Regions from separate parts of the Pectobacterium peruviense genome, predicted to be linked through region 2. Evidence: predicted binding sites of a transcription regulator. Region 2 holds the regulator's gene; each other region holds the start of a gene.
The links. Region 2 encodes LexA, which represses DNA repair genes until DNA is damaged. Its sites were predicted from a motif close to TNCTGTATGTACATACAGNA; they were not measured.
Positions count from the first base shown of each region.

Region 1: mutH (DNA mismatch repair endonuclease MutH) is a predicted target of LexA. The motif match lies at 2,028-2,047, and genes of this name have one in related genera.
Region 3: uvrA (excinuclease ABC subunit UvrA) is a predicted target of LexA. The motif match lies at 5,240-5,259, and genes of this name have one in related genera.
Region 4: rmuC (DNA recombination protein RmuC) is a predicted target of LexA. The motif match lies at 4,144-4,163, and genes of this name have one in related genera.

Region 1 covers NZ_CP161826.1:3,837,631-3,845,744, forward strand. The annotation lists gene ptsP (phosphoenolpyruvate--protein phosphotransferase) at 1-1,043, opposite strand, end outside; gene rppH (RNA pyrophosphohydrolase) at 1,056-1,589, opposite strand; gene mutH (DNA mismatch repair endonuclease MutH) at 2,286-2,981, shown strand; gene DUT67_RS17310 (TerC family protein) at 3,284-4,000, shown strand; gene DUT67_RS17315 (YgdI/YgdR family lipoprotein) at 4,174-4,392, shown strand; gene DUT67_RS17320 (NADP(H)-dependent aldo-keto reductase) at 4,601-5,662, shown strand; gene DUT67_RS17325 (DUF2884 domain-containing protein) at 5,737-6,450, opposite strand; gene DUT67_RS17330 (YggL family protein) at 6,565-6,909, opposite strand; gene trmB (tRNA (guanosine(46)-N7)-methyltransferase TrmB) at 6,911-7,630, opposite strand; gene mutY (A/G-specific adenine glycosylase) at 7,796-8,114, shown strand, end outside.
Region 2 covers NZ_CP161826.1:4,269,812-4,277,925, reverse strand. The annotation lists gene ubiA (4-hydroxybenzoate octaprenyltransferase) at 1-764, shown strand, start outside; gene plsB (glycerol-3-phosphate 1-O-acyltransferase PlsB) at 903-3,368, opposite strand; gene DUT67_RS19235 (diacylglycerol kinase) at 3,692-4,057, shown strand; gene lexA (transcriptional repressor LexA) at 4,168-4,776, shown strand; gene DUT67_RS19225 (CsbD family protein) at 5,223-5,432, shown strand; gene zur (zinc uptake transcriptional repressor Zur) at 5,478-5,987, opposite strand; gene DUT67_RS19215 (pirin family protein) at 6,094-6,792, opposite strand; gene DUT67_RS19210 (LysR family transcriptional regulator) at 6,905-7,801, shown strand; gene DUT67_RS19205 (glutathione S-transferase family protein) at 7,871-8,114, opposite strand, start outside.
Region 3 covers NZ_CP161826.1:843,585-851,698, forward strand. The annotation lists gene DUT67_RS03790 (GNAT family N-acetyltransferase) at 1-307, shown strand, start outside; gene DUT67_RS03795 (carboxymuconolactone decarboxylase family protein) at 448-879, shown strand; gene DUT67_RS03800 (hypothetical protein) at 1,000-1,590, opposite strand; gene DUT67_RS03805 (GNAT family N-acetyltransferase) at 1,778-2,236, opposite strand; gene DUT67_RS03810 (amidohydrolase) at 2,428-4,284, opposite strand; gene DUT67_RS03815 (single-stranded DNA-binding protein) at 4,530-5,093, opposite strand; gene uvrA (excinuclease ABC subunit UvrA) at 5,347-8,114, shown strand, end outside.
Region 4 covers NZ_CP161826.1:4,664,524-4,672,637, forward strand. The annotation lists gene ubiB (ubiquinone biosynthesis regulatory protein kinase UbiB) at 1-1,014, opposite strand, end outside; gene DUT67_RS21040 (SCP2 domain-containing protein) at 1,011-1,634, opposite strand; gene ubiE (bifunctional demethylmenaquinone methyltransferase/2-methoxy-6-polyprenyl-1,4-benzoquinol methylase UbiE) at 1,647-2,402, opposite strand; gene rmuC (DNA recombination protein RmuC) at 2,543-4,099, opposite strand; gene argH (argininosuccinate lyase) at 4,330-5,703, opposite strand; gene argB (acetylglutamate kinase) at 5,766-6,539, opposite strand; gene argC (N-acetyl-gamma-glutamyl-phosphate reductase) at 6,577-7,581, opposite strand; gene argE (acetylornithine deacetylase) at 7,784-8,114, shown strand, end outside.

The sequences.
Region 1 (8,114 bases), 430 kb from region 2:
ACAACGACGCCCGCCAGCCGCTCCGGCGGCAGTTCCGCGAGCAGCGTGGCCGTTAATTCATCCGCAACGAGGATAAAGCGCTCAGGCCATTGCCCCATGGTTTGCGCGTTATCGTCGAGATGAAAGAGCAGGCGTTGTCCTAACGCACGCAGATCGCCAGCGCGCTCGCGTAAATAGGTATCCTGCAAATTGGTGAACTGTGCGGCAAAACGCTCGATAACCAGCTTCACAGCCCACTCGGCGGCGTTGCCCGCATCCACTTCCTGAAACAGTTCACGTTTGAGGCGCGCATCATTCAGCAAGTGCGAATACAAATCGAAAATCGCCGCGCTCTCTTTCTGCGCGCTAGCGTTGAAGCGTTTGCTGAAGCGACGGAACTCCGCCGTCGCCTCCTCTAGTGCCTGCGTTAAACGGGAACGCTCGCGCTCGCTATCCAAACTGGATGCGGGGAAAATCTGTTCCAGAGAAGGTTGGGTACAATCCTGCCAGCCGGGGGCAATCGCCACTCCGGGTGCAGCGACCAACGCCTTAACGCGCGTCTGGCGGTACTGGCCAAAGAGCGTTTTTATCTGCGAAAGAGAAAGAATAGCGGCCATCTGCGTGGCCAGCGTCACCATGAACGATTCTTCGTTTTTATCAAACTGACGATGTTCACGCTGCTGGACAACCAACACACCCAACAGGTGGCGACGGTAAATAATGGGAACACCGAGAAAAGAACGGAAATGTTGCTCTTTGACCGCGGGGATATATTTGAAGCTAGGATGTGTGCGAGCGTCGGCCAGATTGATGGGTTCAGCACGTTGCCCGACCAGCCCGACGATGCCTTGCCCAAATGCCAGCGTAACCGAGCGACCACGCGGCTTTTTCAACCCGCGCGTCGCCATCAGGTAATAGCATTGACGATCGTGATCGGCCAGATAAATGGAACAGACTTCCGTGTCCATAGCCTGACAGGTCTCATTGACCAGAATGTCCAGCGCATCACTAAGGCGGGCCGTTGCCGCAACATTTTCGACAATTTCTCGCAAGCGCGTGAGCATAATGTGCCTGAATTACCCTCTTTTTCGCCGGGGACCGGATGGAGTCGCCACCCGAGCCGCAACACTCTCCTGAAGCAGTATCACCGGGCTGATAAATTCCTTCATCACGCGACGATAAACATCTCGCTTAAAAGAGACGACCTGACGTACCGGATACCAGTAACTCACCCAGCGCCAGCCATCAAATTCCGGCGTGCCGCTGCTCTGCATATTGATATCCGACTCATTACACATCAACTGTAGCAAAAACCATTTCTGCTTTTGGCCGATACAGACCGGTTTTGTATCCCAACGCACCAAACGCTTTGGTAATTTATAGCGTAACCAGTTACGGGTAGATGCCAACACGCGCACATCCTTTTTTCTTAACCCGACTTCTTCAAACAGTTCGCGGAACATCGCTTGCTCGGGACTTTCACCGGGGTTAATTCCCCCCTGTGGAAATTGCCATGAGTGCTGACCATAGCGCCGGGCCCACATCACCTGTCCCTGCCGATTACAAATTACAATACCAACGTTTGGGCGGTAGCCATCATCATCGATCACCGGACTACCTCAATAAACATCAATGCAAAGATGACCTGATTGTTTCACACTCCCGTCAGGCGGTAAACCACTGCTTAGAAAGCATGTGATACTAATAAAAGTAAGATAACCCACAGATAAGATCGAAGTTATAAACATGTAAAGGCTATAACCTGCAGTTTATTCACTTTTTCTGTGGACATCTTTGTGCAGAACCCATGAAGAAGTGAGTAAAACTCATTTTCCACAAAGAAAAAAAACCACTAACAATTAAAAAATAATTCTTTTTATTCATAAAATTACAAACCTTTTTAATTGAAATGACTACCCCTTTATTTTTGTTCAAATGGCATACAATGCAAGATTGGCGAAAGATCGCACTATGCCGATTTTATCCACAGGGAATGTTTCAAACTCAGGCAATAAATAGGCAAACACAGCAAAAATGCTGTGAGTCAAGGCTGTAAATGGAACCAGTAATCCATGTTTACGTGGGTTATCCAAGAAATCTGTGGATAACCTAGTGTAAGATCCTGTTCATTGTCGGTGGCTATACGTGCACAGTTTGTAAAACTGCGTTCAGTGATCGCCATCACACTGAAAAAAAACGCTACGAATCATGCTATTATTGTTTCTCTCCACAACCTTGCAGGTTGTACATTTGTATTTTCCATTTGTTGTATTTTTTTTGAGCGAAAAAATATCGAGCGATACGCTATGAATTCACCCTCGGTCCACACGGCTGCGCCGCAAAATGAACAAGCGTTGCTACAACGTGCACAGTCCCTCGCAGGCTATAATCTTGCGGAATTAGCGGACATCGCTCTCCTGCCCCTTCCCGCCAATCTGAAACGCGATAAAGGCTGGATTGGCATCTTGCTGGAACGTTTTCTAGGTGCGAGCGCAGGCAGCAAACCCGAGCAGGATTTCCCTGAAATTGGTGTCGAGCTAAAAACCATCCCTATTGATGAACAGGGTAAACCGCTTGAAACCACCTTCGTCTGCGTCGCTCCGTTAACAGGTAATAGCGGCGTAACGTGGGAAAGCAGCCACGTACGACACAAGCTCGCTCGGGTACTGTGGATTCCGGTGGAAGGTTCGCGTCACATTCCGCTGGGAGAACGGCGTGTTGGCTCGCCGCTGATCTGGAGCCCGAATGAAGAAGAGGAAGAACAGCTGCGCTGTGACTGGGAAGAGTTGATGGACCTGATTGTGCTTGGCCGGGTAGAAAGCATCACCGCCCGACATGGCGAAGTACTGCAATTACGCCCCAAAGCGGCAAACAGTCGAGCATTAACAGAGGCCATTGGCGAGTTTGGTCAACCGATTTTGACCTTACCGCGCGGGTTTTACCTGAAAAAAACCTTTACCGCTCCGCTACTGGCCCGCCACTTTATGCAGCTCAGCAACTGAATGTCATTATCATCATGTTTCATTAGCGCTATGTTCTATTAGCATGATACTTCATCAGCATGGCGCTTCATCGTACACTAGCCTTATAGACCCCACGATATGCCATATGCCGCATATCGTGCGACAAAGGAATACGACTCAGGGAAACGCCTGACGCCGACCCAGAGCAAAAAGGGACGCCAGCGCACATGCAACTTGAAGTATGACGAGTATCTTTTCACGACATCACACTTTCACTTGCCTACGCACCGAGCTGGCAGAGTATAATATCGTTTACGTTTCGTTTAAGGTGTATTGATATAATGTTTGATTGGATTGTTGATCCGAACGCATGGTTGGCATTGGGAACGCTGACTATTCTGGAAATCGTTCTTGGGATCGATAACATTATTTTCCTGTCCCTCGTTGTCGCCAAATTACCTAAAGCCCAGCAAAACAAAGCTCGCCGTATCGGTCTGATGGGTGCAATGTTTATGCGTTTGGGGCTACTCGCGTCTATCGCTTGGGTAATGCGTCTAACCGACCCGCTGTTTACCGTAGCAGGCAATGAAATTTCCACACGCGATCTGATTCTGTTCTTCGGAGGGCTTTTCCTGATCTGGAAGTCCAGCATGGAAATTCACGAAACGGTCGAAGGCGGTTCAGAAGATCATACCTCCAAGACATACTCTTTCTTTGGTGCGATCGTGCAGATCATGATGTTGGATATTATCTTCAGCCTGGATTCGGTGATCACTGCCGTCGGCCTGTCTGACCATCTGTTTATTATGATGGCTGCCGTGATTATCGCCGTTCTCGTGATGATGTTCTCCGCACGCCCTATCGGCGAGTTTGTTGAACGCCATCCGTCCGTCAAAATGCTGGCCTTATCATTCCTGATCCTTGTCGGGTTCACACTGATTCTGGAAAGCTTCGACGTTCACGTACCAAAAGGCTATATCTACTTCGCCATGTTCTTCTCGATGTCAGTCGAGGCATTGAACCTGTTACGTAGTAAGAAAGAAAAAACGGCGCACTAATCGCCGCATAACGCGCTTTATCGATAAAGACGTCATCATCAGGCGGCAACCTGCCGCCTGATTACACAACATTAATTCCCTCTATACGCATTTTTTCCATTATTCCTACGTTATCCCCCGCGACCATTTGCTAGACTCACTTTAGATTTTGCATTTATTAACAGGTTGATATGATGAAAAAACGGATGAAAATGGCGGTAACACTGGCGTTATTATTCACCCTTGTGGGTTGTTCCAGTAACTATGTGATGGCGACAAAAGAGGGGCAAATGCTCCTGACACAGGGGAAACCTGTGTTAGATAAAGATACTGGCTTACTTAGCTATACCGATGAGCAAGGTAACCAGAAACAAATAAACAGCGACCAAGTCTCCCAGATCGTGCAGCGTTGAGATCGCAGCCAACTCGAAACGATCACCTCACATCGGGTAGTACTATCAAGAATAATCCGAAAGGGATAACAGAAGAGACTTCCCCACTCGTCACGGCTTCGTTATAGTCGAATTCAGGTGTGTCTTCCCAAACTCATTGGAATCGCAGCAAATCATGCGGAGATGATGGGAAATGCGCCTGCTATTTTCAGACATAAGGAAGCTGGCAATGCAATATCACTGTATTCCCCATAGTTCTTTAGAAGTGAGCGTGCTGGGTCTTGGTACGATGACCTTTGGCGAACAGAACAGCGAAGCTGACGCTCATGCTCAGTTAGATCACGCCATTGCCGCAGGTGTTAACCTGATTGACACAGCAGAAATGTACGCCGTTCCTCCTCGCCCAGAAACACAGGGGTTAACCGAAAGCTATATCGGTTCCTGGCTGAAATCCCGTGGCGGACGTGAAAAATTGATCGTGGCGAGCAAAGTTTCCGGCCCTGTGCGCGGAAACGATCACAGCATTCGCCCGCAACAAGCATTAGACAGGAAAAACATCCGCGCAGCGCTGGATGCCAGCCTGCAACGCCTGAACACTGACTATATCGATCTCTACCAGTTGCATTGGCCACAGCGCCAGACCAACTGCTTTGGCAAGCTGAACTATCAATATACTGATGACAAACCGCAATATACCGACGACAAATCGGTAGTGACGCTGCTGGAAACGCTGGAAGCGCTGAATGAGCAGGTGCGTGCGGGTAAAATTCGCTACGTCGGTGTCTCCAACGAAACGCCGTGGGGCGTGATGCGCTATCTGCATCTGGCGGAAAAACACGATCTGCCGCGCATCGTCTCGATTCAGAACCCCTACAGCCTGCTGAACCGCAGTTTTGAAGTTGGCTTAGCGGAAATCAGCCAGCATGAAGGCGTGGAACTTCTCGCCTATTCATCACTGGCGTTCGGTACGCTGACGGGTAAATACCTCAATGGCGCAAAACCCGCAGATGCCCGCAACACGCTATTTAGCCGCTTCACCCGCTATACCGGCCCGCAGGCTCAGGCAGCCGTTGCCGAATATGTCGCACTGGCGCAAAAGCACGGTCTGAATCCGGCACAGATGGCATTGGCATTTGTTCGTCAGCAGCCATTCGTTGCCAGTACACTGCTGGGCGCAACCACGTTGGAACAGTTGCAAATCAACCTGGATAGCCAGAACCTGACGCTGGACGGCGAGATTCTCGATGAACTAGAAGCCATCCACCGCCGCTTCACGTTCCCGGCACCGTAAACGCAAAAACCGGGCATCGCCCGGTTTTTTAATGTTTGTAGATGCACAGCAATATATGTAGATCTACTGCGCGCTTACTTCAGCGACTGCAATAGGCTCTTGCGCTGGTCTTCTAACGACGTAACGCGGCTACATACGTCATTGCCGAAACGCTGGAACTCCAGTTCCTGATTGTTCCACTCGGCCTGAATCGCTTTCTGCAAACCGCCGAGGTTGCCCATCATCGCCTGTAGCGGATTGCCGCCACTGGACATCTGTTTTACGCCCATTTCGTTCAGGCTGTCCTGCAAGACGCCGCCCATGCTTTGCTGCACGATTTGCTTGCCATCTTGCTCAACCTGCTTGATCGCCTGATGGTGGAACGTCAGACCATCACTGCGGTGTTCGATAATACGGTTCATCTGCTGTTTGAGCTGTTTATCCAGCGTAGTCAGACGATTGCGCACATTACTGTCGCTGCCAAGCTCCTGCACAATCACTTTATCCAGTGCGACTCGCGCTTTTTCCAGATGCTGCTGCGCTCCCTGGTCGATCCACGGCAGTTGCTGGCGTAAATCTGACTGATAGGCTTTGGATTTTTGGCGCTGTTCGGCGTTCAGGGTCAATGGCGTTCCGTTACGGACAATATCGCCCTGTGGAGAAAGCTGTAAATTGCCGCTGGCACCCACAACCTGTACGTGCTGCGGACTGATAATAATGTCGTCCTGCGGATTCACGTTGCACTGGTAAGCCGCCTGGGCTTGCCAGGACAGCAACATCAATAAACCCAAGGTCATTTTACGCGACATATTTTCTCCTGAAGAAAACAACGACAGTGGCGAGAAAGCGGCAATGCGCCCTTTGATGAGGCAGATAACGCCTGAGCCAGAATCAGCTCAGGCATTCCTTGATAAGACCAAGGATTACAGCAGGTGTTCTGGCAGATCCCACCAGATATCGAACAGATTGCTGACTTTCACGTCTGTCAGTTTCTGCTCTTCCAACCAGCGGCTAACCAGTTGGCGATGCTCGTCGGTGCAGTGACCAATTTTTTGCAGACAGACCAGCCCTTCCCAGAGCAAATAACCGCTGCCTTCAAATGCCAGCCCTTTTGGTTCAATGACATCGTCGACGAACTTATCCATCAGCTTATCGATGTCTTCCACATCAGTGCCTTCTGGGAAGCGGAAGCTGACCGAAAAACCTAATTCCTGAAACTCATCAATGTGAAGTTTTTTACGTAAACGACGGCTACGAGCTTGTGCCATTTTATTTTATCCTCTCAAACATCAGATCCCACACGCCATGCCCCAAACGCTGGCCGCGTGCTTCAAATTTCGTCAGCGGACGGGATTCCGGCCGCACAACGTACTCATTATTATCGGAAAGATTACGGTACCCGGCGACAGACGTCATCACTTCGAGCATGTGTTGCGCATAAGGTTCCCAATCTGTTGCCATATGGAACACACCGCCAACTTTCAATTTACTCTGCACCAGTTCGACGAATGGCACCTGCACGATACGGCGTTTATTATGGCGAGCTTTGTGCCATGGGTCTGGGAAGAAGAGCTGGACCATGGACAATGAACCATCAGGGATCATCTTCACCAGAACCTCGATCGCATCGTGACACATCACGCGCAGGTTACTGATTTCGGCATCCTGTGCGGAAGCGAGACACGCCCCTATGCCCGGCAAGTGAACTTCAATACCGAGGAAATTCTGCTCGGGATGCTGTGCCGCCATCGTCACCAGCGATGCGCCCATCCCAAAACCAATTTCCAGCACCACGGGTGCGTCACGCCCAAATAGCGCGTTAAAATCTACCTGATCGGTCTGATATTCCACGCCCATCACCGGCCAGTAGTTATCCAGCGCCAGCTGTTGCCCATTGGTCAAACGCCCTTGGCGGCGGACAAAACTGCGGATACGACGCATCGGGCGCCCATTTTCATCAAATTCCGGTGAAATGACGTTGTTAATCATAAAGAGTGCTTACTTGCTGTCCGATTTCGTTAAGGAAACGCGCATTATGCAAGGATACCGTGGTTTAGCAAGCCCACAGCCTCGGAAAGTTCCGGTTTACAGCACATTCACTCTGTGCTGGAATCGCTATCAAACTTTTTATTTGTCGGATAGTGACTCCATTTTATGATGCAAGCGCAACAGTTCGCCCATCAGGTGCTGGACTGGTATCAACGCTATGGCCGCAAAACCCTGCCGTGGCAGCTTGAGAAAACTCCCTATAAAGTATGGCTATCCGAAGTGATGTTGCAACAAACGCAGGTCACCACGGTTATCCCCTATTTCCAACGCTTTATGGAACGCTTTCCCAACGTTAACGCACTAGCGGCAGCGCCGCTGGATGAAGTGCTCCACTTATGGACCGGGCTGGGCTATTACGCCCGTGCGCGTAATCTACACAAAGCGGCACAGACCATCGTTTCACACCACGGCGGCAAATTCCCAG
Region 2 (8,114 bases):
GGGCGCTGTGGCTGGCGGGAGGGACTACACCTGCACCGTGGACGCTCTTTGTTTTTGTCGCGGGTGTCTTCTTAATGCGTGCTGCGGGTTGCGTCATCAATGACTATGCCGATCGACATTTTGACGGCCATGTAAAACGCACGGCTTCTCGTCCGTTACCTAGCGGCGAAGTGAGCGAGCAATCTGCCAAAGTTCTGTTTGTCGTGCTGGTTTTGCTGGCGTTTGGTCTGGTGCTGACGCTGAATAAGATGACGATCTTGTTGTCTGTCGCTGGGCTGGCTTTGGCATGGGTCTACCCGTTTATGAAACGCGTCAGCCATCTGCCTCAGTTTGTGCTGGGTGCGGCATTCGGCTGGTCGATACCTATGGCTTATGCTGCGGTGAGTGAAAGCCTGCCTGCGACCTGCTGGATGATGTTTCTGGCGTATATCTGCTGGACGGTGGCTTACGATACGCAATATGCGATGGTCGATCGTGATGACGACTTGAAGATCGGCGTGAAGTCTACTGCGATCCTGTTTGGGCGTTTTGACAATATCATCATCGGATTATTGCAGTTCAGTATGCTGGCGTTGCTGCTGGCTTTGGGAAACATCACCGGATTGGGAATTCCCTACACTATTTCACTGCTGGTGGCTGCTGGGATGTTTATCTATCAGCAAATACTGACAGCCGGGCGCGAACGTGATGCCTGTTTCAAAGCATTCCATAATAATAAATATGCAGGAATGGCGATATTTATTGGTGTGCTGTTTGGCCTGTAGGCGGATCGGCAGATACAAAAAAGCAGCGATAAATCGCTGCTTTTTTTATGACGGAATGTGCTGTGTACTTGCTATGCCAGAGGTATCCACAGTTTGATGACGGTACTTCTCCGCCATCTTTCCGTTACTTCTGTCTGGCTATTCCTGTGTTTTTTCTTCCACTGCCTGACTACTTTCCATCTCAGTAGATGAGCTGGCGCTTTCGATAGTCAACCGAACTTCTGGCGTGATCAGATCGCCGAGGATGTTATAGATTGCCACGATATCGCCTTGCGCCGCTTCCGCACTGTCGGTGATATACCCTTCCGTACGTAAGGTTGCGACCAACGTTGAGAACACTGCTTTATCAAAGAATTCCGGCGCATTGATACCGTGTAGAACGGATAAGCGCTGTGCCATGTTTCGGCTTTCTTTCTCCAACGTTCCACGGTTGATTTCTGGGTTTGCGCACAGCAACGATAGCGTAATCGCATAACGTTGCAGCGTTTCACGCACGCCTGCCGATAGCAGTTGTAGCGTACGGATGCGTGGCGGGTTAATCGCCAATTGACCATCACGGCTACACAGTAACTCTTGTCGAGTCAGTTCGTTGGCCAACGTTTCCAGTACGTCCGGCAATTGTTCTTTGGAATAGTGCAGGAACAGCTCGGCTTGCAGCAGCGGATAGATCAGCGTGATTTGTCGGACGACTTCAGCAAGCGTAATTCGGCGATGATGGATGACGATGCTGGCGATCAGCGACGGTAACACCAACAGATGCTGGATGTTATTACGGTAATACGTCATCAGAACCGCCTGCTCGCGCGGCAGAATGATGATGTCGCCAATACTGTCCTTCTCCACTTCGAACTTGTTCATGCTCAGCGCGTGTTCCAACAGCTCATCCGCTGTCTTCTTAGGTGCTGTAATATCTTTGTGGTAGGGAACCTGACGCAGCAATTGCAGGTAGCAATCCAGCTGTTCGTGCATTTGCTCACGTGTCAGTGAGCGCTGGCGCGATGCTAACAGGGCGGTGGAGCACAGGTTCATCGCATTTGCTGCCGCAGCGTTATTGATGCGCACCATGATATCCATAGAGATATCCTGCACCGTCGGCGTTAGCCAGCTTGGACGCTGTGCCTCGATGGGATCAATCGCATCACGCCATTGCGGTACATGTTGGTTCAGATAGGTTGTGAGCGGGAGCGGTTCGCCGAAGTTCACGTAACCTTGACCCAGATTACGCAGCTTACGTAAACCGCGCACCATCTGCATAAAGCCTTCTTTTTCCTTCACCGCGCCGCGCAACTCTTTTGCATAGGTGCCGACTTCCATCACATGCTCGTAACCGACATAAATCGGCACCAGTGTGATAGGGCGCGTACCGCCTCTGAGCATGGCCTGAATGGTCATGGCTAGCGTACCGGTTTTGGGATCCAGAAGACGCCCTGTACGTGAACGCCCGCCTTCCATGAAGTATTCAACCGAATAACCCCGGGCAAACAGCTCACCCAGATATTCGCGGAAAATCGTGGAATAGAGTTTGTTGCCTTTGAAGGTACGACGAATAAAGAACGCACCAAGACGGCGGAAGATCGGTCCCGCTGGCCAGAAATTAAGATTGATACCGGCAGCGATATGCGGCGGTACTAAGCCTTGATGGTACAGGACATAGGAAAGCAGCAGATAATCCATATGGCTACGGTGGCAGGGCACATAGACAATGCCGTGGCCATCCTGCGCCAACTGACGAACGCGTTCGGCGTTATGGACGTTAATTCCCTGATAAAGGCGGTTCCACGTCCAGCTCAATACGCGGTCTGACAGACGCACCGCTTCGTAGGAGAAGTCGGCAGCGATTTCTTCCATGAGTGCAATGGCGTTTTGCTGCGCTTTCTCATGAGAAATCTTCTTACTGCGAGCCTCATCGTCAACGGCTTTCTTGATCGCTTTTGAATCCAGCAGCTTATTAAACAGCTCCTGACGCACCGGTAAGCGTGGGCCAACTGCCGCCAAACGCTGGCGAGAGAAGTGCATACGTGCGACACGTGCCAGTTTGTGGGCTATGGTTTTGTCAGTGCCATGCTCGGTCGCCATATAGCGTAGTGACACGGGGCTGGAGAAGCGGACAAAGCTGTCACGGCCTAACCACAGGACGGCGAAGAATTTTTCAATGCCGTTGAGCAATCGCAGGTGTGGTGTGGACTGAGAGTGACCTTCCCGACCAGGAGAGCGCCCAAACATCACGGAAACAGGCACCATCTGTACGTCTAAATCTGGATTGGCGCGGTGCAGGTCCAGATAATCGTGGAACAGCTTGACGGATTTCTGCTTGGGAACGTAATAACGGAAGACGCGCGGCCCGTCATTAATAAAGACGTGGCTAGGGAGTTCGACGCCATTGAATTCGAACGATTGCGAAGGATCGGGTAAGCCCAATGCCAGACATTTCGTGCGTAGCGTCAATAGATCTGCCTGAGAGTTATAAGGCAGAACATAGAGTATAGGACGTGAGGGATCTAACCCCAACTCGACCACGGGATCTGCGGGAATAACTTTACTTTTCACCAGCAGTTTCAGCGGGAGATTCAATAATTTATAATAAATTTTACGCCAACCTGACATAACAACGTGGAGCCTCTTGTTAGCAATTCGCCGCAAGGATACCAGAAACTGCGCCGGAGATCTGTGGTGATGAGACAACGCAGGTGCGTTAAAATGCGAACTATTTTGCATATACTCGTCATACTTCAAGTTGCATGTGCGTTGGCAGCGTTTAGTCACCCGAATCACTTACCTGAGTAAGCTCATCGGGATGAAATGAGAGACATCCCGTCTCTCACCAGAGGCCAGCCGTTGGCTGGTCAAATTCGTTCCCGACGAATTTGTCCCTCTCTTGCCGCCTGCCTGAAACTGGAATTATTTAGAGTCTAAATAATGGAGGATAAATGAATAAAGCAACGGGGATGACCCGGATTATCAAGGCTACCGGTTATTCCTTTAAGGGGCTGAAGCAGGCGTGGCAGCATGAGGCGGCGTTTCGTCAGGAAACGATACTGACGATTGTCGGCGTCATTATTGCTTGTTTATTGCCAGTGACGCTGGTCGAAAAACTGCTGCTGATTGGGTCTGTAGTATTGATTATGTTGTTTGAACTGGCCAACAGCGCTATTGAAGCCGTCGTCGACCGCATTGGTCTCGAGCATCACGAATTATCCGGCCGGGCGAAAGATATCGGGTCGGCGGCTGTCTTTGTTGCCATCTTGTTGGCTGCTGTCGTATGGGGCAGCATCCTCTGGCAACATTTTGCTTGACGGTGCGCATAAATGAATAAAAGTCAGGGGCTTTGCCTATATCCCGATTCCCAATTGTGCCTTACCTGTATATACTCACAGCAAGACTGTATAAACAACCAGGGGGCGGAATGAAAGTATTAACAGCAAGGCAGCAGCAGGTTTATGACCTGATCCGCGATCATATTGCGCAAACCGGAATGCCGCCAACGCGTGCGGAAATTGCTCAACAACTGGGATTTCGCTCTCCGAATGCGGCCGAAGAACATCTGAAAGCGCTGGCGCGTAAAGGCGTGATTGAAATTGTGTCGGGTGCTTCTCGTGGTATTCGCCTGTTAATGGAAGAAGAAACGGGTATTCCTCTGGTTGGGCGTGTGGCGGCAGGTGAACCTCTGCTGGCACAGGAACATATCGAATGCCGTTATCAGGTTGATCCTGCGATGTTTAAACCTAGCGCTGACTTTTTGCTGCGTGTCAGCGGTATGTCGATGAAAAATATCGGTATATTGGATGGCGATTTGCTAGCTGTACATAAGACAGAAGATGTGCGCAACGGGCAGATTGTCGTGGCGCGTATTGAAGATGAAGTAACCGTTAAACGCCTTAAAAAACAAGGCAATACTGTGCATCTTCTCGCTGAAAATGAAGAGTTCGCCCCCATCGTTGTTGACCTGCGTCAGCAAAGTTTTTCGATAGAAGGCTTAGCGGTTGGCGTGATTCGTAACAGCGACTGGAGCTAACCGTTATTGATGCACTGCTCTCCAATCTGGATCAGTGCATCATGTTCTGTGTATTAATCTGCTAGTCATATATATTTAGTTACATTTAGCTGCGTTCTCTACTCTCCCCTATTACCGCCTGTTTTTTCACTGCTTTTTTGCGATAGTTTTCCCTTTCTTTGCTCTATCCTAGTTACAGATACTTGGTTTTTTATTTTTAGTAAAATATTCGACTATAATTTTTATCAAGGTAAGCATTTTTGTCTTGATTGGTCGTTTGATGATTGATCATTAACTATCACATTTAGGTTCACCCAGTAATCAAGGGAGACAGTGGCGAAGAACACCGTGATGGTTAATACATTTATGATGCTACTTACTGAATAAGCCTATTTATCTGAAACTGACGCATAAGTTGGTCGTGACGATTCGTTTATGCGCAATGCACCTAAGGTATGGAGATTCTTATGAATAAAGACCAAGCCAGCGGTAACTGGAAACAGTTTAAAGGTAAAGCGAAAGAGCAATGGGGCAAATTAACTGATGACGATCTGACGGTCATCGAAGGTAAACGTGACCAACTGGTGGGTAGGATCCAGGAGCGTTACGGGTATGAAAAGGAAGCGGCAGAGAAAGAAGTTAAACACTGGGAAGATCATCACAAATATCACTGGTAGCAAACGTGATGTCTCTCCGCAGAAAAGGAACGATAGCCCTCAGGGCTATCGTTTTTTAATGGGAACGGTATGGTCGTGATCGCAATGATCCGGCTGTTTGCATGTCGCTACTTCCTGACAGCCTCCGCACAACCCGTGTGCTTCCACAACGCTGTGACGCAGTGTAAATCCAGACTGCTGTGCCAAGCTGCGTAGCGTTTCTTCCACACCTTCGGTTTGACGTTCCGTGACCTGCCCACAGCGATCGCAGATGAAAAGGGCAGACGTATGGCTGTGGTCTTCGATATGGTGACACAACACATAGCTGTTGTTTGATTCGACTCGATGAATGAAGCCTTGTTCCAGCAGAAAATCCAGCGCGCGATAGACGGTCGGCGGCTTGGCCTGAGGCTCGGAAACTCGCAGTAGGTCCAGCAGGTCATAGGCGCTGATAGCACCGGACTGCTGTGCCATAAGGCGTAAAACCTCTAGCCGCTGTGGAGTGAGACGCACAGCGCGCTGCTGACAAATCTGTTCAGCCTGGGCAAGAAGTTTGTCCTGTTTGGTTGAATCCATTGTCATATCACCCTGACGCATTGAGGAACAAGACGGATATCTTACCACGACTGAGTAAAAACGCCGAGTGAGTGACGTTTTCCTGCGAAGACAACAGACAGAGGAACTACACGACCAGATCGATGAGCAGTGCCCGCAACGGTGATTCTGCCTGTAGCGTCAACGTCGTTTCTTCCTTGATGAAGGCTCCGTCGCCACAGTGTAATGTTTCGCTGTGCTGGCTACCTTTCACCGCCATGGAACCGTGGATCAACTGGAGATAAGCCTGATTTCCCTGTAGGGCGATCGTGCTTTGCTCATTGGCCTGAAGATCGACATGATGGATCCAGACCTGCTGGCGCAGTTGTAGACTATCCTGCTCGCCTTCTGGTGAGGCAAGTAGAGTATGATTTGATGAATCCAGCCCCATACGCTGTAACGGGCTGTTCTCTCGGGTCTGGCAAGCATTCAACCATAACTGCAAGCGTGTCAGTGGTTTACTGGCATTGGTATTATGTTCGCTATAGCTGACGTTCGGCTGAGTGGCGAGCAACAGCACATCTCCCGCTTTAGCCTGAATGTGGCAGCCGTTGCTGTCGCGGTATTCCGCTTCGCCCTGAAGAATAATGTTCAGGATATCTACACGCGGATAGGTTCGAGGCTGGAATGAGGCTCCCGGCGCCAACACTTCCTGATTGAGCACGCGAAGAGAAGCATATCCCAGTAACTGTGGGTCAAAATAGTGACCGAAAGAGAATGTATAGCGTGCCTGCAACCAGCCATAGTCGGCTTGGCCGCATTGCCCCGCTGCTCTTCGTGTGATCATAATCTTTATCCCCCAGAGAATTATTTATTAAACTGATAGTAATTGTGTGGACGTTGGATTGTTAGCTAGTTAATCTGGTCGGTATATTCAAAATTCCTGAATGAGTACGAAGATGGCGAGAGAACGAGCATTGACGCTGGAAGCCCTGAGGGTGATGGATGCGATCGATCGTCGTGGCAGCTTTGCCGCCGCGGCAGACGAGCTGGGTAGGGTGCCTTCGGCACTGAGCTACACCATGCAGAAACTGGAAGAAGAGCTGGATGTGGTGTTGTTCGATCGTTCCGGGCATCGTACTAAATTCACGAATGTCGGACGAATGCTGCTGGAACGCGGACGTATCCTGCTGGAAGCTGCGGATAAACTCACTACGGATGCAGAAGCACTGGCACGTGGTTGGGAAACGCACCTGACGATTGTGACGGAGGCTCTGATTCCGACTCAGCGGATTTTCCCATTAATCGATAAACTGGCGCTCAAAGCGAATACGCAGGTATCAATCCTGACGGAAGTGCTGGCGGGTGCGTGGGAGCGTCTTGAGCAAGGTCGCGCTGATATCGTGATTGCGCCGGACATGCATTTTCGTGCGTCTTCCGAAATGAATACCCGCAAGCTGTACACGATGAATAACGTTTATGTTGCTAGCCCAGAACATCCTATTCACCAAGAGCCGGAGCCGCTGTCGGATGCGATCCGTGTAAAATATCGTGGGATTGCCATGGCGGACACCGCGCGTGAGCGTCCAGTGCTGACCGTGCAACTGTTGGATAAACAGCAGCGTCTGACGGTGAGTTCACTGGATGATAAACGGCGTGCGTTGCTGGCTGGGCTAGGTGTCGCGACTATGCCTTATCCGATGGTGGCACAAGATATTGCAGAAGGGCGTTTACTGGTGATTGGGCCAGAGCACCAGATGGAAAGCCAGATTATTATGGCGTGGCGGCGAGACAGCATGGGCGAGGCAAAATCCTGGTTCCTGCGTGAAATTCCAAAACTCCTGAACCAGCCCTAAATCCTGCGTTTTCTGAGGCAAGATGTGGAGCCACACCTTGCCTCAACACTTCATGCTTTACGTCAAACGTTAGTATAAATCGACAAACGCCCTATCACGGTGGTGAGGCTGGTTCAGATCTTGCTCTGGACCCAGCGAAATCACTCCGTGAGGATTAATCGTGCCGTGGCTGCGATAGTAGTGATGACGAATATGCGCCATATCGACAGTCTCAGCGATGCCAGGCGTCTGATAAATATCACGCAGAAAACCGAACAGATTTGGATAATCGCTCAGGAGATATTTATCGCACTTAAAATGCGTGTGATAGACC
Region 3 (8,114 bases), 1.5 Mb from region 2:
AGCTGGGCAAGGCTATCGTCTGCTGGCGGCATGGCAGGACGATCTGGTCATGGGGTTGGTGGGTTACCGCGTTCAGGAAAATCTATTGTATGGCCGATTCCTCTATGTTGATGATCTTGTGGCTGCTGTAGGTGTCCGCGATCAGGGGCTTGGCGGTCAGCTGATCGAGGCAATGCGCGAGGAAGCGCAGCGGCAAAACTGTGCTCATCTGGTGCTCGATACGGCCTTGAGCAATGCGCTGGCGCAACGCTTCTATTTTCGTCAGGGCTTACTTTCCAAAGGCCTGCATTTCAGCCAAGCGCTATAGGTGTGAAGAGCCATGAACCCACTGCTTTGCGGTCACTCTGGGTGGCAAGGTCGGGTTACCCCGACGGTTGAAACATGGGCTCAGACACACCATGCGCTGACTTATTTTCTCGTTCTTTCATTTCTTATTGGAGATCTTCTATGAGTACGCTTCGCTTGCCCTACCAAACCCTTTCGGCAGAAGCCTATCGAGGGTTCGGCATTGCCAAGAAAGCTCTGAACAAGAGCAGCCTTGGAAAACAACTGATCGAATTGGTCTATCTGCGTGTTTCGCAAATTAATGGCTGTGCTTTCTGCCTGGAGATGCATGCGTCGGCTCTGCGTGCTGATGGCGTGCCGGATGCTAAGCTGGACAGCCTAGCTGGCTGGCGTGTGAGCGAGCAGTTCAATGAACGCGAACGTGTGGCGCTAGCCTGGACTGAATCGCTTGTGGATGTGGCTCGTAGCCACGCGCCTGATGAAGATTTCGAACCGCTGAAGGCGCATTTCAGCGATGCAGAGATCGCCGATTTGAGCTTTGCTGTCGCGCTGATGAGTGCCTTTAATCGTTTGGCGATCGGCATGCGCCAATAAGGTATGGAGCCTGCTTTGCAGGCGCAGCAAATGACGTTATCACTGTATTGCCCAACGCGCCGAACGGGCGGGGCTGGTGGGAGTCTGAGAATCAGTACGGCGACTGAAATAGGCAGGATGCTATTTCAGTGACAGCAGTCGTTCAAAAACCGCGACACGGTAGTCGCGGAAATCGATATATCCGCCGTACCACTCACTTTGGCTGGGAGAGATGAGTTTCTCGATAAACCAGCGATCTCTCATAATTGAAACGAGCTCAATCACGGTCATGGCAAGCGCATAAGCAAACCACAGCGCGACAATAATCACGCCAAGATAAAGCCACGGCCAGTTGATTGCCATAGCCTGTTGCACCAACAAGATGACGGCGCAGATCTGAATCAACAGCTTTCCTGTGTAGGCTCGTAGGGAAAACGTCCTGATGCTTTCGGCGCTAAAGAAATACGGATTGGTCAATGATGTTCTGGTTTCTCGCACGGGGATACCGTGTACATAGACCATCCATTCGCTCTTTTCCTTAGGCAAGAAAGCGATGCCTTTTTCACTCAGACTGTGTAATCGCAGAGAGAGGATGACGGGGTAAGCCAGTTTCATCGCCAGAAGGTAGAAGACCGGGGCGCTGATACCGGCAACTGCCAGCGCGCCACAGAGGCAAATCGTAAAAAAGATCCTGACGGTGTAGATAAAAAGGGGGGTTGATTGGTAGTTCATTTTATAAATCCATTTATACCCGTCATACTTCAAGTTGCATGTGCGTTGGCTGCGTTCACTCACCCGAATCACTTACCTGAGTAAGCTCATCGGGATTCCTTCTCTTGCCGCCTTCCTGAAACTCGAATTATTTAGGTTATATATACGGTGTTTTCGACGCGTCACTTTACTGCCGAATGTTTGATAATTAAAGCGGCATTCTATATTCGATAACACCCGGTTTTTCCGCAACCCAATCATAAAGACGCTGCGCTGTTTTATTGGTTTCCTGAGTATGCCAATACAGGCGATCGCAGTGCTTTTCTTGCGCCTTTTCTCTCACGTACTCAATAAGTTTTTTCCCCACGTTTTTGCCGCGCTCGGTGGGATCAACAAAAAGATCCTCAAGGTAACAATAGCGGTTTACGCCCCATGTGGAATCGTGAAAAACAAAGTGTACGAAGCCGATAATGCGTAAACCTTCTCTTGCCACGGCGCAGTGCACGGGAATATCCGCTTTAAAAAAACGATCCCAGGTTGTTTCCGTCACTTCATCGGTAAGCTGGACGTTATAGAACGTTTGATAACTTTTCCAATAGGGCAGCCATTGATCGTAATCATCTGACTCAACGGGGTTAACCATAATTTCCTGATCTGAATTCATCATTTTTACTCTCATGTTGTTAGGCGACAGGTACTGAAAATCAGGTTGGTATTTATAGCAATGAAATAGACGGATATACCCCTCCACTTATTAAGAGAGGTGCAGACCAATTAGGAGAAAGTGAAGGCGGGATTAAAGAGGCGTCCGCATCGACGCCCCTGATATTTATCTCATGTTACTGACAGCGCCGCGCATTAGGATTTCTCTGGCGCTGAATGGACGAGCTGACCTTTGAAATACGTTTTGACCACGTTGGCACGATGAACCTGTTTGATCGGGACGTTAAACAAATGGCGATCCAACACGATCAAATCGGCGGATTTACCCAGCTCAACCGATCCCGTTTCTTTCTCTATGCCCATCGCTTTCGCGCTATTGATGGTATAGATACGAATTGCTTCAGGCAGATCGACGGCCTCTTCGGGAGCCAGTGTTCCGGGCGCATCACCCAGCGGATTCTGCCGCGTCACCAGCCCTTCAATTCCGATCCAGGGAGATGGCGTTGGGCCACCCGCTGGCCAGTCAGAACCGCCAGCGACCACCGCACCAGAACGTAGCAATTTAACCGTGGGGACAAAATCCTTCATACGCTCTTCGCCAATGGTCACGACGCTGGCGTTTGTCATATCGGAAGGAAACCACAGCATCGGCGAGAGATCGGCGGCAACTCGCAACTGTGCGAAGCGTGGCATATCTTGCGGTGAGATCAAATGCGTATGCGCGATTTGATGCATCGGGCCATTTGACCCATTAATTTTACGCACTTGCTCAACGGCATCCAGCGCCAGACGGAGTGAACCATCTCCCGCAGCATGAAGCTTGGTAGAAATCCCTTGTTTATCTAGCTTGGAGAGGATCTCAACGACTTGCTCGGTGGTGTAGTGGGTATCGCCGTGATAGTGAGCGCCGTGTGCCTGAGTTGGCAGATAGGGCTCAATCAGCTTTGCGGTATGAGCTGGTGGAACACCATCCAAAACAAATTTAAAACGATCGGGGAAGAAGTTTGTGGTGCGGTAGACATCACGTCTGGCAACCAGCTCCAGACCCGCAGCGCCTTCATCCAACAGCGGAGTGGAGACGATCGAGCCGATAATACGCAGAGGCAGACCTTCTGCCCGGTCAATCTTGCTCCAGATGCGCAGATTGACTTCTGAGCTAACCGCTTCCTGCACGCCAGTAATACCTAACGACACCATCGTTTTGGCGGCTCCGCGCCCTGATGTCAGCCGTTGCTCTTCCGTGCGTACGGGGACCAGACTTTGCACATGTTGGAACGCGGGGAATTCTTGCAACAGGCCGGTTGGCTCGCCTGTTTTTGAATCTTTAACAATGACGCCACCGGCTGGGCTAACGGACTGCGCGGTGATAGCGGCCAGACGCATCGCTTCGCTGTTAATCCAGCGGTTATGGTAAGAATCATCACGCAGAATGACCGGACGCCCGTTGCTGATTTTATCCAATTTCGCCAGCGCTTCAGCGGTAGAAAGCTCCGCCATACGTGGGCTGCCCCAGGCAGAACCGATCACCCATTCTCCCGGTCCGGCTTTTTGCGCGCATTCACTGACCTGGCTCAGCATGTCATCCAGTGAGCTTGTTTGTGAGAAATTACAGGAGTAAATATCTTCATAGCCACCGTCTAACGGATGAGCGTGGACATCATTAATGCCCGGCATTGCCATGCTGCCGTTGAGATCAACCACCTGCGTTTTCGGGCCGATAAACTCTGCTGCCTGTGCATTTGAACCGATGAAAACGTAGCGACCATCACGTACTGCAACAGCTTCTGCCCACGGCTGACCTTGATTGACGGTGTAAATATTGCCGTTACGTAAAACTAAATCGGCAGTCTCTGCCGTTTCTGCCGCCATTAGCGTAGATGAAGAAAAAAGCAAACCTGAGACGGTGACAGCAAGTGCTGCGAGCCTGAAAGAAGTGTTTGGTGGCAAAGAATAATCGGTTGTCGCGTTGCCAGAAGATGGCGAGGGTGCCTTATTGGCGGTGTTTTGGGATAGGTTTTTGTTAGCGGTGCGGTGTGCACTATTTTTGTCCATACGTTATATCTCCATATATAGCGTTTATTCCTCATTGATGAGGCGCTGCTATTTTTCGGCAGCGATGGAGAAATAACTGTACAGATTGTGCTCTGATTATCTCGATGAGCACGAAACGCACATGATGTGATGATTTCCTTGGTTGATTGTTTACTGGTGACTTTCCTGTACGCTATAAAATGAAAAGCCTCCGATAAATCGGAGGCTTATAATGGAATTATTGACAATAATCTCTAAGGTTAGCCTTAGAAAGGAATGTCGTCGTCGAAATCCATTGGTGGTTCGTTGCTTTGTGCCGGAGCATTATTTTGTGAGGAAGACGAGTTCTGAGCTGGGCGCTGTTGAGCTTGCGCACCGCCACTGAACTGGTTGCCGCCCTGCGGTTGTTGAGGTTGACCCCAACCGCCTTGCTGTTGACCGCCACCTGCATTGCCACCGCCTGCTGGTGCGCCGCCGCCCTGACGTCCACCTAACATCTGCATGGTGCCGCCGACGTTAACGACCACTTCGGTGGTGTAACGCTCTACGCCAGCCTGATCGGCCCATTTACGGGTTTGCAGTGCGCCTTCAATGTAGACCTGAGAGCCTTTACGCAGGTATTCGCCCGCGACTTCTGCCAGTTTGCCGAACAGAACCACACGGTGCCATTCGGTCTTCTCTTTCTGCTCACCGGTTTGCTTGTCACGCCAGCTTTCCGACGTAGCCAGCGTGATGTTGGCAACTGCACCACCATTCGGCATATAGCGGACTTCCGGGTCTTGACCCAGATTCCCGACAAGAATCACTTTATTAACGCCTCTGCTGGCCATGCTCGTCTCTCCTGATGAATCGGTAGATTTATTTTCTAAGTCTAAACGATCAATCTTACCATGTGGAAAACTCTATGTCATACCTGCGAAATAGCTTCAGAAATGAAAGTCAGATTTGCAGCGTTTGCAAAAGTAAACGGGTTTAATACTGGATATTCATTCAGTTTTTTTTGTGCCATAATTGTTCGTTTCGTACCGGTTCTCTCCGTTCGGGAGACGATGACAAACCGTTTTTATTCCGGGAAGTGTGTGAATGGATAAGATCGAAGTTCGTGGTGCTCGTACCCATAATCTCAAGAATATCAATCTGATAATCCCCCGTGACAAACTGATCGTAATCACCGGTCTGTCTGGTTCGGGTAAGTCATCGCTGGCGTTTGACACGCTGTATGCCGAAGGGCAGCGACGCTATGTGGAATCCCTCTCCGCCTATGCCCGTCAGTTTTTGTCGCTGATGGAAAAACCGGATGTCGATCATATAGAAGGGCTGTCGCCCGCCATTTCTATCGAGCAGAAATCCACTTCACACAACCCACGCTCTACGGTCGGGACGATTACCGAAATTCATGACTACCTGCGCCTGCTGTTTGCTCGCGTGGGTGAACCGCGCTGCCCAGAGCATGATGTGCCGCTGGATGCGCAGACCGTCAGCCAGATGGTGGACAATGTGCTGGCGCAGCCGGAAGGAAAACGCCTGATGCTGCTGGCGCCGATTGTGAAAGATCGCAAAGGTGAGCACAGCAAGACGCTGGAAAACTTGGCCTCACAGGGCTATATCCGTGCTCGTATCGACGGTGAAGTGTGCGATCTGTCCGATCCGCCGAAGCTGGAACTACAGAAAAAACACACCATCGAAGTTGTCGTCGATCGCTTTAAAGTGCGAGAAGATCTGGCACAGCGGCTGGCAGAGTCGTTTGAAACCGCGCTGGATTTGTCCGGTGGTAGCGTAGTCGTGGCCGATATGGACGATCCAACGCAGCCTGAACTGCTGTTCTCGGCGAACTTTGCCTGTCCGGTGTGTGGCTACAGCATGCACGAACTGGAACCGCGTATGTTCTCGTTCAACAATCCCGCGGGGGCGTGCCCAAGCTGTGATGGTCTGGGCGTGCAGCAGTTCTTCGATCCGGCTCGCGTGGTGCAAAACGCAGAGCTATCTCTAGCGGGCGGCGCGATTCGCGGTTGGGATCGCCGCAATTTCTACTATTTCCAGATGCTGCGCTCACTGGCGGAGCACTACAAATTTGACGTAGATGCCCCGTTTGAGGGACTGAGCGCCGCAGTGCAGAAAGTGATTCTGTACGGCTCCGGTAAAGAGAACGTCGAATTCAAATATATCAACGATCGCGGCGACACCTCCGTGCGTCGTCATCCGTTTGAAGGCGTGCTGCACAACATGGAGCGTCGCTATAAAGAGACGGAATCCACGGCGGTGCGTGAAGAGCTGGCGAAATTCATCAGCAACCGTTCCTGTGCCAGCTGCGGCGGGACGCGTCTGCGTGAAGAAGCGCGTAACGTGTTTGTCGAACAGACCACGCTGCCGCAGATTTCCGATATGAGCATCGGCCATGCGATGACGTTTTTCAAGAACATGAAGCTCAGTGGGCAGCGCGCCCAAATCGCCGAGAAAGTGCTGAAAGAGATTGGCGATCGGCTGAAGTTTCTGGTGAATGTCGGGCTGAACTATTTGTCGCTTTCCCGTTCGGCGGAAACGCTGTCCGGCGGTGAGGCGCAGCGTATTCGTCTGGCAAGTCAGATCGGCGCTGGGCTGGTTGGCGTCATGTACGTGCTGGATGAGCCGTCCATTGGTTTGCACCAGCGCGACAACGAGCGCCTGTTGGAAACGTTGGTTCATCTGCGCGATCTGGGCAATACCGTTATTGTGGTGGAACACGATGAAGACGCGATTCGTGCTGCCGACCATGTGATTGATATCGGCCCCGGTGCGGGTGTGCACGGCGGGCAGATTGTCGCCGAAGGCACGATGGACGAGATTATGGCGGTGTCGGGTTCGCTGACGGGTCAATTCCTTAGCGGCAAACGCAAGATTGAAATACCGAAGCATCGCGTACCTGCGGATCCAACCAAAGTGCTGAAGCTGATCGGCGCGAAGGGCAACAACCTGAAAGACGTCACGCTGACGCTGCCGGTTGGCCTGTTTACCTGCATCACCGGTGTGTCTGGGTCGGGTAAATCTACGCTCATCAACGATACCTTGTTCCCACTGGCGCAGCGCCAGTTGAACGGCGCAACGCTGGCAGAACCTGCCGCTTACCGTGAAATTCAGGGGCTGGAGCATTTCGACAAAGTGATCGATATCGATCAAAGCCCGATCGGTCGTACGCCGCGCTCGAACCCTGCAACCTACACTGGCATTTTCACGCCGATTCGCGAGCTGTTTGCCGGTGTGCCGGAATCTCGTACCCGTGGTTATAACCCCGGCCGTTTCAGCTTTAACGTGCGCGGTGGACGCTGCGAAGCCTGTCAGGGCGACGGCGTGATCAAGGTAGAAATGCACTTCCTGCCGGATGTCTATGTGCCGTGTGACCAGTGCAAAGGCAAGCGCTATAACCGCGAAACGCTGGAAATTAAATACAAGGGCAAAGGTATCCATGAAGTGCTGGATATGACCATTGAAGAAGCGCGTGAGTTCTTTGATGCCATTCCGGCGCTGGCGCGGAAGCTGCAAACGCTGATCGACGTTGGCCTGTCTTATATTCGCCTTGGGCAGTCGGCAACCACGTTGTCCGGCGGTGAGGCGCAGCGTGTGAAACTGGCGCGTGAATTGTCAAAACGTGGAACCGGACAGACGCTGTATATTCTCGACGAACCGACGACCGGTTTGCACTTTGCTGATATTGAACAGCTTCTTACCGTTCTGCATCAGTTGCGCGATCAGGGTAATACCATCGTGGTGATTGAACACAATCTTGATGTGATTAAAACGGCGGACTGGATTGTCGATTTAGGGCCGGAAGGCGGCAGCGGTGGCGGAGAAATTCTGGTTTCCGGCACGCCGGAAAC
Region 4 (8,114 bases), 390 kb from region 2:
GCGATAATCACGGTTGAAGAAGGCAATAAAATTCTCTGCCAGATAACGCTTATCTTCTTTATTCAAAGAACCGACGATACCGCAATCAATACCGATGTATTGCGGGTCTTCTGGGTGCTCGTAGCTGATAAAGATATTGCCGGGATGCATATCCGCGTGGAAGAAACTGTCGCGAAATACCTGCGTGAAGAAAACCTGAACGCCACGCTCTGCCAGTAACTTCATATCCGTGCCATTGGCTTTCAGCGCATCTATATCAGAAACCGGAATGCCGTAGATACGCTCCATGACCAACATGCTTTCGCTGCAATAATCCGAATAAATTTCAGGCACATATAGCATCGGGCTATTATCAAAATTACGCCGTAGTTGGATCGCGTTTGCCGCTTCTCGCAGCAAATTCAGCTCATCAAGCAACGTTTTTTCATATTCCAGCACCACTTCACGCGGACGCAAGCGGCGACCATCCGGCAACAGGCGGGGTAGCCAGCCAGCCAGACGTTTCATCAGGCGCATGTCTGCCTTGATGACGGGCAGAATATCTGGGCGAATCACCTTGATAACAATCTCTTTTCCCGTACTTTTCAGACGGGCGGTATGAACCTGTGCAATCGAGGCTGAGGCCAACGGTTTGATGTCAAAATCATCAAACCATTCTTCAAGAGGGATCCCCTCCATCGACAGTTCAATTTGCTCACGCGCCAGTTTGCCATCAAACGGCTCAACCTTATCCTGCAACATCGCCAGTTGATCGGCGATAGCCGGTGGGAACAGATCGCGGCGCGTCGACATCATTTGCCCAAACTTAATCCACACAGGCCCGAGTTCCTGAAGCGCTAAACGCAGACGTTCCCCTAAAGGCATGTTACGGTGACGGTTAGGTAGCCAGAACAACAGGCGACGGCCCACACGCAGCGGAAACGTCAGGCGTATCTTAGGAATGAGTTCGTCCAGACCATAGCTCAACAGCACGCGCACAATGCTGTAGAGGCGGCGTAATTCACTGGGCGTCATCGTAAAGCCTCCAGTTTCGCCAGCCGTTCGGACAACATATCGACGGATTTATCCAACGCAATAATTTCCTCATGGAACCAAGCGTTCTCCAGTTTTCCCGGTGCCAGTCGCCACTCTTCCGTTAACGTCTCGGAAAGGAAATTTTGCTGCTGATGGAGTGACCTTCTCAGGAAACTCAATGTCTTCTGTGCCGTCTGGCTAAGACCCTGAGCAACAATATCGCCCAGATAAGGGGATAACCATTCCGCCGGATCGAACTCCGCCAGATCGCACAGCACGATGAACTGTTGAACGACTTGAATATCGCCTTCAATAACCAGTTCGCCGCTGCGCATCAGTGACGAAAGCTGTTGACGATCGCGTAATTTCATCAGAACCGGAACGCGTGTTTTCAGGCGGCAATCAGCCAACTCGCCCCACTGACTGACAACATCCAGTCGCTGTTCGTTAAACACCAGCACTAAGGGAACATCCAGTTCAGCCAGTTCGATCTGGAGTGTTTTTCCCTGTAAGCGCTGGCGGGCAGACTTCATGCTTCGATCACAAGAAACAGTATCGTGAAAAAGCAGCTGATTCAGCGCGGTTTCCAGCGTAGCTGTCAGAAAAGACGTTATCAGCATTGGCGTTTCCAATCAGAATTTAAACCCACGATGCAGCGCAACAATTCCACCGGTGAGGTTGAAATAGTTAACGCTGTCAAAACCGGCATCGCTCATCATCCCTTTCAGCGTTTCCTGATCGGGGTGCATACGGATGGATTCCGCCAGATAGCGGTAACTTCCGGCATCGCTTGCCACGGCTTCGCCAATCCTCGGCAGGATATGAAATGAATAGGCATCATAAATGGTGCTCAGCTGTTTAATCACCGGTTTGGAAAATTCCAACACCAGCAACCGACCACCGGGCTTCAGAACGCGGTACATGGAGCGCAGCGCTTTGTTTTTGTCCGTCACGTTGCGCAGACCAAAGGAAATAGTAATGCAGTCGAAGAAGTCATCAGGGAACGGCAGCGCTTCTGCATTAGCCTGCACGTAGTTGATGTTGTCGATAATGCCTTTGTTGCGCAGTTTCTCGCGGCCTACCTTCAACATGGAGGCATTGATGTCCGCCAGAATGACTTCGCCACCTTCCCCAACCATACGGGAGAACTTGGCGGTTAGATCCCCTGTTCCTCCGGCAAGATCCAGAACACGCTGGTTACGCCTTACACCACTGCATTCGATAGTGAAACGCTTCCAGACACGGTGGATACCAAAAGACATCAGGTCATTCATCAGGTCATACTTTGCTGCTACAGAATGAAAAACCTCAGCCACCATGACTTCTTTTTCATCCTTGGCGACAGTCCGGAAACCAAAGTCGGCCGTATTCTCCTGCTCACTTGCCATCTTATCCGCCTACTATTTCAGTCAAATTTCGGGTCTACCCATTAATGGTCAGAGTGTACCAGACCCGGATAAAAACCCCACTGCACTAATTTCGCATAGCATGAGAGCCAACCCCGCGAAATTCATACCTATTTATGCTTTCATACTTCAAGCTTCCTGTGCGCTGACTGCCCTTCTTCACCTTCCGTTTTTACGGTCGGCGAGGCAGTATCGGGAGCGACAGAACCCGGTAATTCATCGCGTTCAGCGTGCTCATGGGCCGTTGCTTTTTCCGCCAATGACGGGCTGATCGTGCGTTTAATTTCTACACCCAGAACGCGGAATCCCTCAGCTTGGCCAATAAGGTTACCACGCCCAGACGAAAGTTTATTCATCGCCTGACGATAAGTGCCCTGCGCTTTATCCAGACTCTGACCCAGCGATTCCATGTCATCCACAAACAACCGCAGCTTATCGTACAGCCGTGAGGCTTTTTCGGCGATCTGCTGTGCATTGCGGCTCTGTTGTTCATAACGCCATAAGTTGTTGATAGTGCGTAATGCCACCAGCAGCGTGGTCGGGCTGACCAGCATAATATTGTTCTTTAGCGCCTCGTTGATCAACTCGGGCTGGCGATCGATAGCGACCAGAAAAGCGGGTTCGACGGGAATAAACATCAGTACGTAGTCTAGCGAACGCAGCCCCGGAAGCTGCTGGTAATCTTTGCTGCTCAACTGCCGAATATGGCTGCGAACCGAGAGTAAATGTTCGTTCAGCGCCGCACTACGTTCTACGTCATCATCACTATTGAAATAGCGCTCGTAGGCCACCAGCGACATCTTGGCATCGATCACAACATCTTTGCCCTGCGGTAAACGCACGATGACATCAGGTTGCAGGCGGCTATTTGTCCCCGTTTGCACGCTGACCTGTGTTTGATATTCATAGCCTTCACGCAGACCGGAGGCTTCCAGCACGCGGCTTAACACGACTTCGCCCCAGTTGCCCTGCGTTTTATTGTCGCCTTTCAGCGCTTTCGTCAGGTTGATGGCCTCGTGTGCCATCTGCGCGTTCAGCTGTTGTAGATTGCGGATCTCATGCGCCAACGTGTGACGCTCGCGCGCTTCCGCACCAAAGCTGTCCTGCACCTGACGGCGAAACCCATCAAGTTGCTCACGCAGCGGCGTCAACAGCGTATCCAGACTCTGCTTATTTTGCTCATCCACCTTGCGGCCACTGTGTTCAAAAATGCGGTTCGCCAGATTCTCAAACTGCGTCGTCAACCGCTGTTCGCTGCTTGCCAACAGCCGTTGCTTCTCTTCCGCCGCCATCCGGGTTTCTTCCAGCCGAATGGTAACTTCACGCAGCTCGGCTTCCTGCGCGCTATTGATTTCACGCAACGCTCGCAGTTCCTGATTTAACTGCACGCACTCAGTGCGGAGTTCACCAAGCTGTTGCAACTTTTCATGGCTGGCGGAGAGTTGAGCGTGAACCGTGCGCAGTTCCAGCTCGTTTTGCCGCAGTCGTTGTTCGTCCTGCTGCTTTGCCTGCTGCTGCTCACTGAGTGACTGTTGAGTCTGCTGCAATGTCTGCGCCAGCAACCGCTGTTCGGTATCATGCTGCGACAGCTTCTGCTGCTGAATAAGGCTGGCAATTAACCACCCAATCAACAGACCCACCGCACCACCACCTAGACCATAAAATATGCTGATATCCACTTTGCCTCCGCAGGCCTTTCACGCTGTCGGTCAAGGTAAAATGATACTGTATGGATGTCCAGAAACAATTCTGGTGGAGAATAGACTGAGTAGAAAAATGCGAGCCGCATTCCATATGAATATGGACATACGATAATGTGCAGAAGAATCAGAGCGGTAACAAAGAAATCCCCCAACGCGAAGCACCAACGTTGAGGGAATGGAAGGGATAACTTAGCGAAGAGTACGACTTAGCCTAGACGCTGCTTCGCATCGCTAATGGCTTTGGCAACCTGCTGCGGTGATACACCACCTTGTGCAGCACGCTTATCCAGACAGGATTGCAACGCCAGAATCGGGTACACGTCATCGCCAATCACGGCGCTGAATTTTTGCAGATCGGCCAGCGGCAGTGCTTCCAACGCTTTGCCCTGACGAATGGCTTCAACTACCGCTTCACCCACGATGTGGTGCGCTTCACGGAACGGAACGCCTTTCGCGACCAGATAGTCAGCCAGCTCTGTAGAGTTGGCATAGCCTTGCTCAGCGGCTTCTTTGCAGCGCGGACGTTTAACTTGAATGCCTTCCAGCACCAGACCCGCCATCATCAGACAATCGTGCCAGGTATCCAGCGCATCAAACAGCCCTTCCTTGTCTTCCTGCATGTCTTTGTTATACGCCAGCGGCAAGCCTTTGAGCGTCATCATCATGCCGGTCAATGCACCCTGTACGCGACCGCACTTACCGCGGATCAGCTCCAGTGCATCTGGGTTTTTCTTCTGTGGCATCAGAGAAGAACCGGATGTCACACGATCGGACAGCTCGACGAACGCCGCTTCACCGCTGTTGAAGAAGATCAGATCTTCGGCAAAACGTGACAGATGGATCATGCCGATCGAAGCATCGGACAGCAGTTCCAGCACATGATCGCGATCGGAAACCGTATCCAGACTGTTGCGCGTAGCGGAGGCAAAGCCTAGCCAGCCCGCCAACTGCTCACGGTCAATCGGATAAGCCGTTCCCGCCAGCGCGCCACAACCCAGCGGGCTGACATCCAGACGCTTCAGCGTATCCTCCAGACGGCTTTCATCACGTACCAGCATTTCATGATAAGCCAGACACCAATGTGCAAACGTCACCGGCTGTGCGCGCTGCAAGTGGGTGTAACCCGGCATCACCGCATCCTGATTCGTTTCCGCCGTTGTAACCAGCGCCTGACGCAGCTGGCGTACTGACAGCAGCAACTCTGCAATCTGCGCCTTGCACCACAGTTTCAGGTCGGTTGCGACCTGATCGTTACGGCTACGACCGGTATGCAATTTCTTACCTAAATCGCCGACTTTCTCAATCAGGCGCAGCTCAACCCAGCTGTGAATGTCTTCCGCATCGCTTTGCAGGATCATCTCAGGATCGGCTTGTACCTCAACCAGCAGCGCATTCAGCGCCTGTTCCAGTTGTTGCTGTTCCTGCTCGCTGAGCACATTGACCGTCACCAGCGCTTTCGACCAGCCAATCGAACCAACGATGTCCTGTTCCGCCAGACGGTAATCAAACCGCAGTGAGTCATTAAATTGTTTAAAACGCTGATCTGCTGCCTGACTAAACCGACCGCCCCACAAAGCCATAACCCTTACTCCTAAAAATATCATTCATGTTGGTATCGCATCATGCCATACCCAGAAACGACTTACGCCAGAATACGCGTGCCAATCGCCACACCGTTAAACAGTGCAGGCAATTGCTCGGCATGACGCCAACTGGCGATATCAACCGGACGCCCCAGCGCACGAGCGGCATCCAGCGCGGCGTTAACCTTAACAATCATGCCGTCGGTGATGATGCCCTGAGCAATCAGTTGCTCGGCTTTCTCCGCCGTCATTTCGGCAATACGCTGGCCTTTACCATCCAGAATGCCGCTCACATCAGACAGCAGAATTAAATCCGCGCCCAGCGTTTGCGCCAGCGCCGTCGCCGCCTGATCGGCATTGACGTTCATCAGGTCGCCCTGCGCCGTAATACCGATGGAGCTAACAACAGGCAGATAGCCCGCTGACAACAGCGTGTTCAGCAGCGCAGGCGATCCCGCTTCCGCTTTACCGACAAAGCCCAGAGACTCATCTAACTGCGTTACCGTCGTACTACCGCCGTCGCCCAGGCACAAGCCCACTGCGTTGATATCGTGCTTTTTCGCCCATGACAGCAGCGTCTTGTTGGCTGAACCCGCCAGCGCACCGGTAATGATGTCGATCTGATCGGCAGGCGTGACGCGCAGGCCGTTTTTCTTCACAACAGGCAGCGACAGTTTCTTCATCAGCTCATCCACCAGACAGCCACCGCCGTGCACAATCACCAGCGGACGCTGATGTTCCTGACGGTAAGCCACCAGCGCGGTGAACAGACGCTCCAGCGCTTCTTCACTATCCAGTAAAACGCCACCTAACTTGATAATTAACGGATTCATTATGCTTCGTGCCTCGAAATGTCGGGACCAGTAGTCATTAAATTAACGATTGGGTTTCAGGGAAACCAAAACGAATGTTCATGCATTGCACAGCCTGCGCCGCCGCGCCTTTCAGCAGGTTATCTTCGGTTGCCACCACGATGAGGTGCTCACCGTCGACGGCGAAACCGATATCGCAGAACGGTAGGCCAACAACGGATTTCAGCGCCGGGATGCCTTTATCATACAAGCGAACCAGCGGCTTATCGTGATAAGCGTTGTGATAGGCTTCGGCGACATCCTGCTGGGTTACTCCCGGTTGCAGGCGACAGGTGATAGTTTCCAGAATGCCACGGGCAAAGTTGCCCAAATGCGGCGTGAAGATCACTGGCGTACCGAGGTGTGTTGAAATTTCAGGCTCATGGCGGTGGTTGAAAATGCCGTACGGTTGCAAGCTGACTTCACAGAAGCTACTGGTCAGTGACGCTTTACGCCCCGCTCCGCTCACGCCGCTCACGGCATTAATCACTGGCCACTGGGCTGGATTCAGCAGTTGAGCATCAAGCAGCGGTTTCAGAGCCAGCTGCGCAGCCGTCGGATAACAGCCCGGCACGGCAATCAGCTGTGCCTGTTTTACGCTTTCAGCGCGCCATTCCGCCAGCCCGTAAACCGCTTTTTCCAGCCAGTCGGTGTGCTGATGTTCGAAGCCATAATAGCGGCGATAAAATTCAGCATCCTGTACGCGGAACGCGCCGGACAAATCAAAAACAGTGCAGCCTGCCGCCAGAAAAATCGGGGCCAGATCGTGGCTGACTTTGTGGTCGGTCGCCAGAAAAACAACATCCACGCCTTTCGCCGCTTCTTCAGCATCGGTCAGCGGTTTTACCGGTACATCGATGATGCCTTTGAGCTGCGGATGTAAATCAGAAATCAATTTTCCTGCATCGACACTTTGCGCAGAAACCATCAAAGCGGTTATGTTCATCTGTGGGTGACGGTTCAGGTAGAGCGCAAGCTCAGCGCCGGTATAACCACTTGCACCAACAATCAGCGTATTCAGCATGGGATCCGTATACCTTCTTATTTATCTATGGAACAGGTAACAGGGTTCACCAGCGTCGGTACGCTGTTCACCCGCGAAACTCAGTGAAAGTGACGAATCGCCATCGCCGTACCTTTGGGTTTCCTTTCGCCGAGCAATATTGTATTTTTATTCAAAATAAATGCATGAATATTGATACTATCCTAACCAGAGGCTGTCAACAGTGAAGATGAATTTACCCCCTTTTATTGAGCTATATCGGGCATTGATCGCCACACCATCCATCAGTGCTACCGACAGCGCGCTCGATCAAAGTAATCATACCTTAATCAACCTGCTGGCAGGCTGGTTCGGCGATATCGGCTTCCATGTTGAAGTTCAACCGGTCCCCGGCACCCTTAATAAATTTAATATGCTGGCGCGGATTGGTGAAGGAAAAGGTGGCTTATTGTTGGCAGGGCACACCGACACCGTTCCGTTCGACGACGGTCGGTGGACGCGCGACCCCTTCACGCTGACGGAACACGACAACAAGCTGTACGGTTTGGGCACCG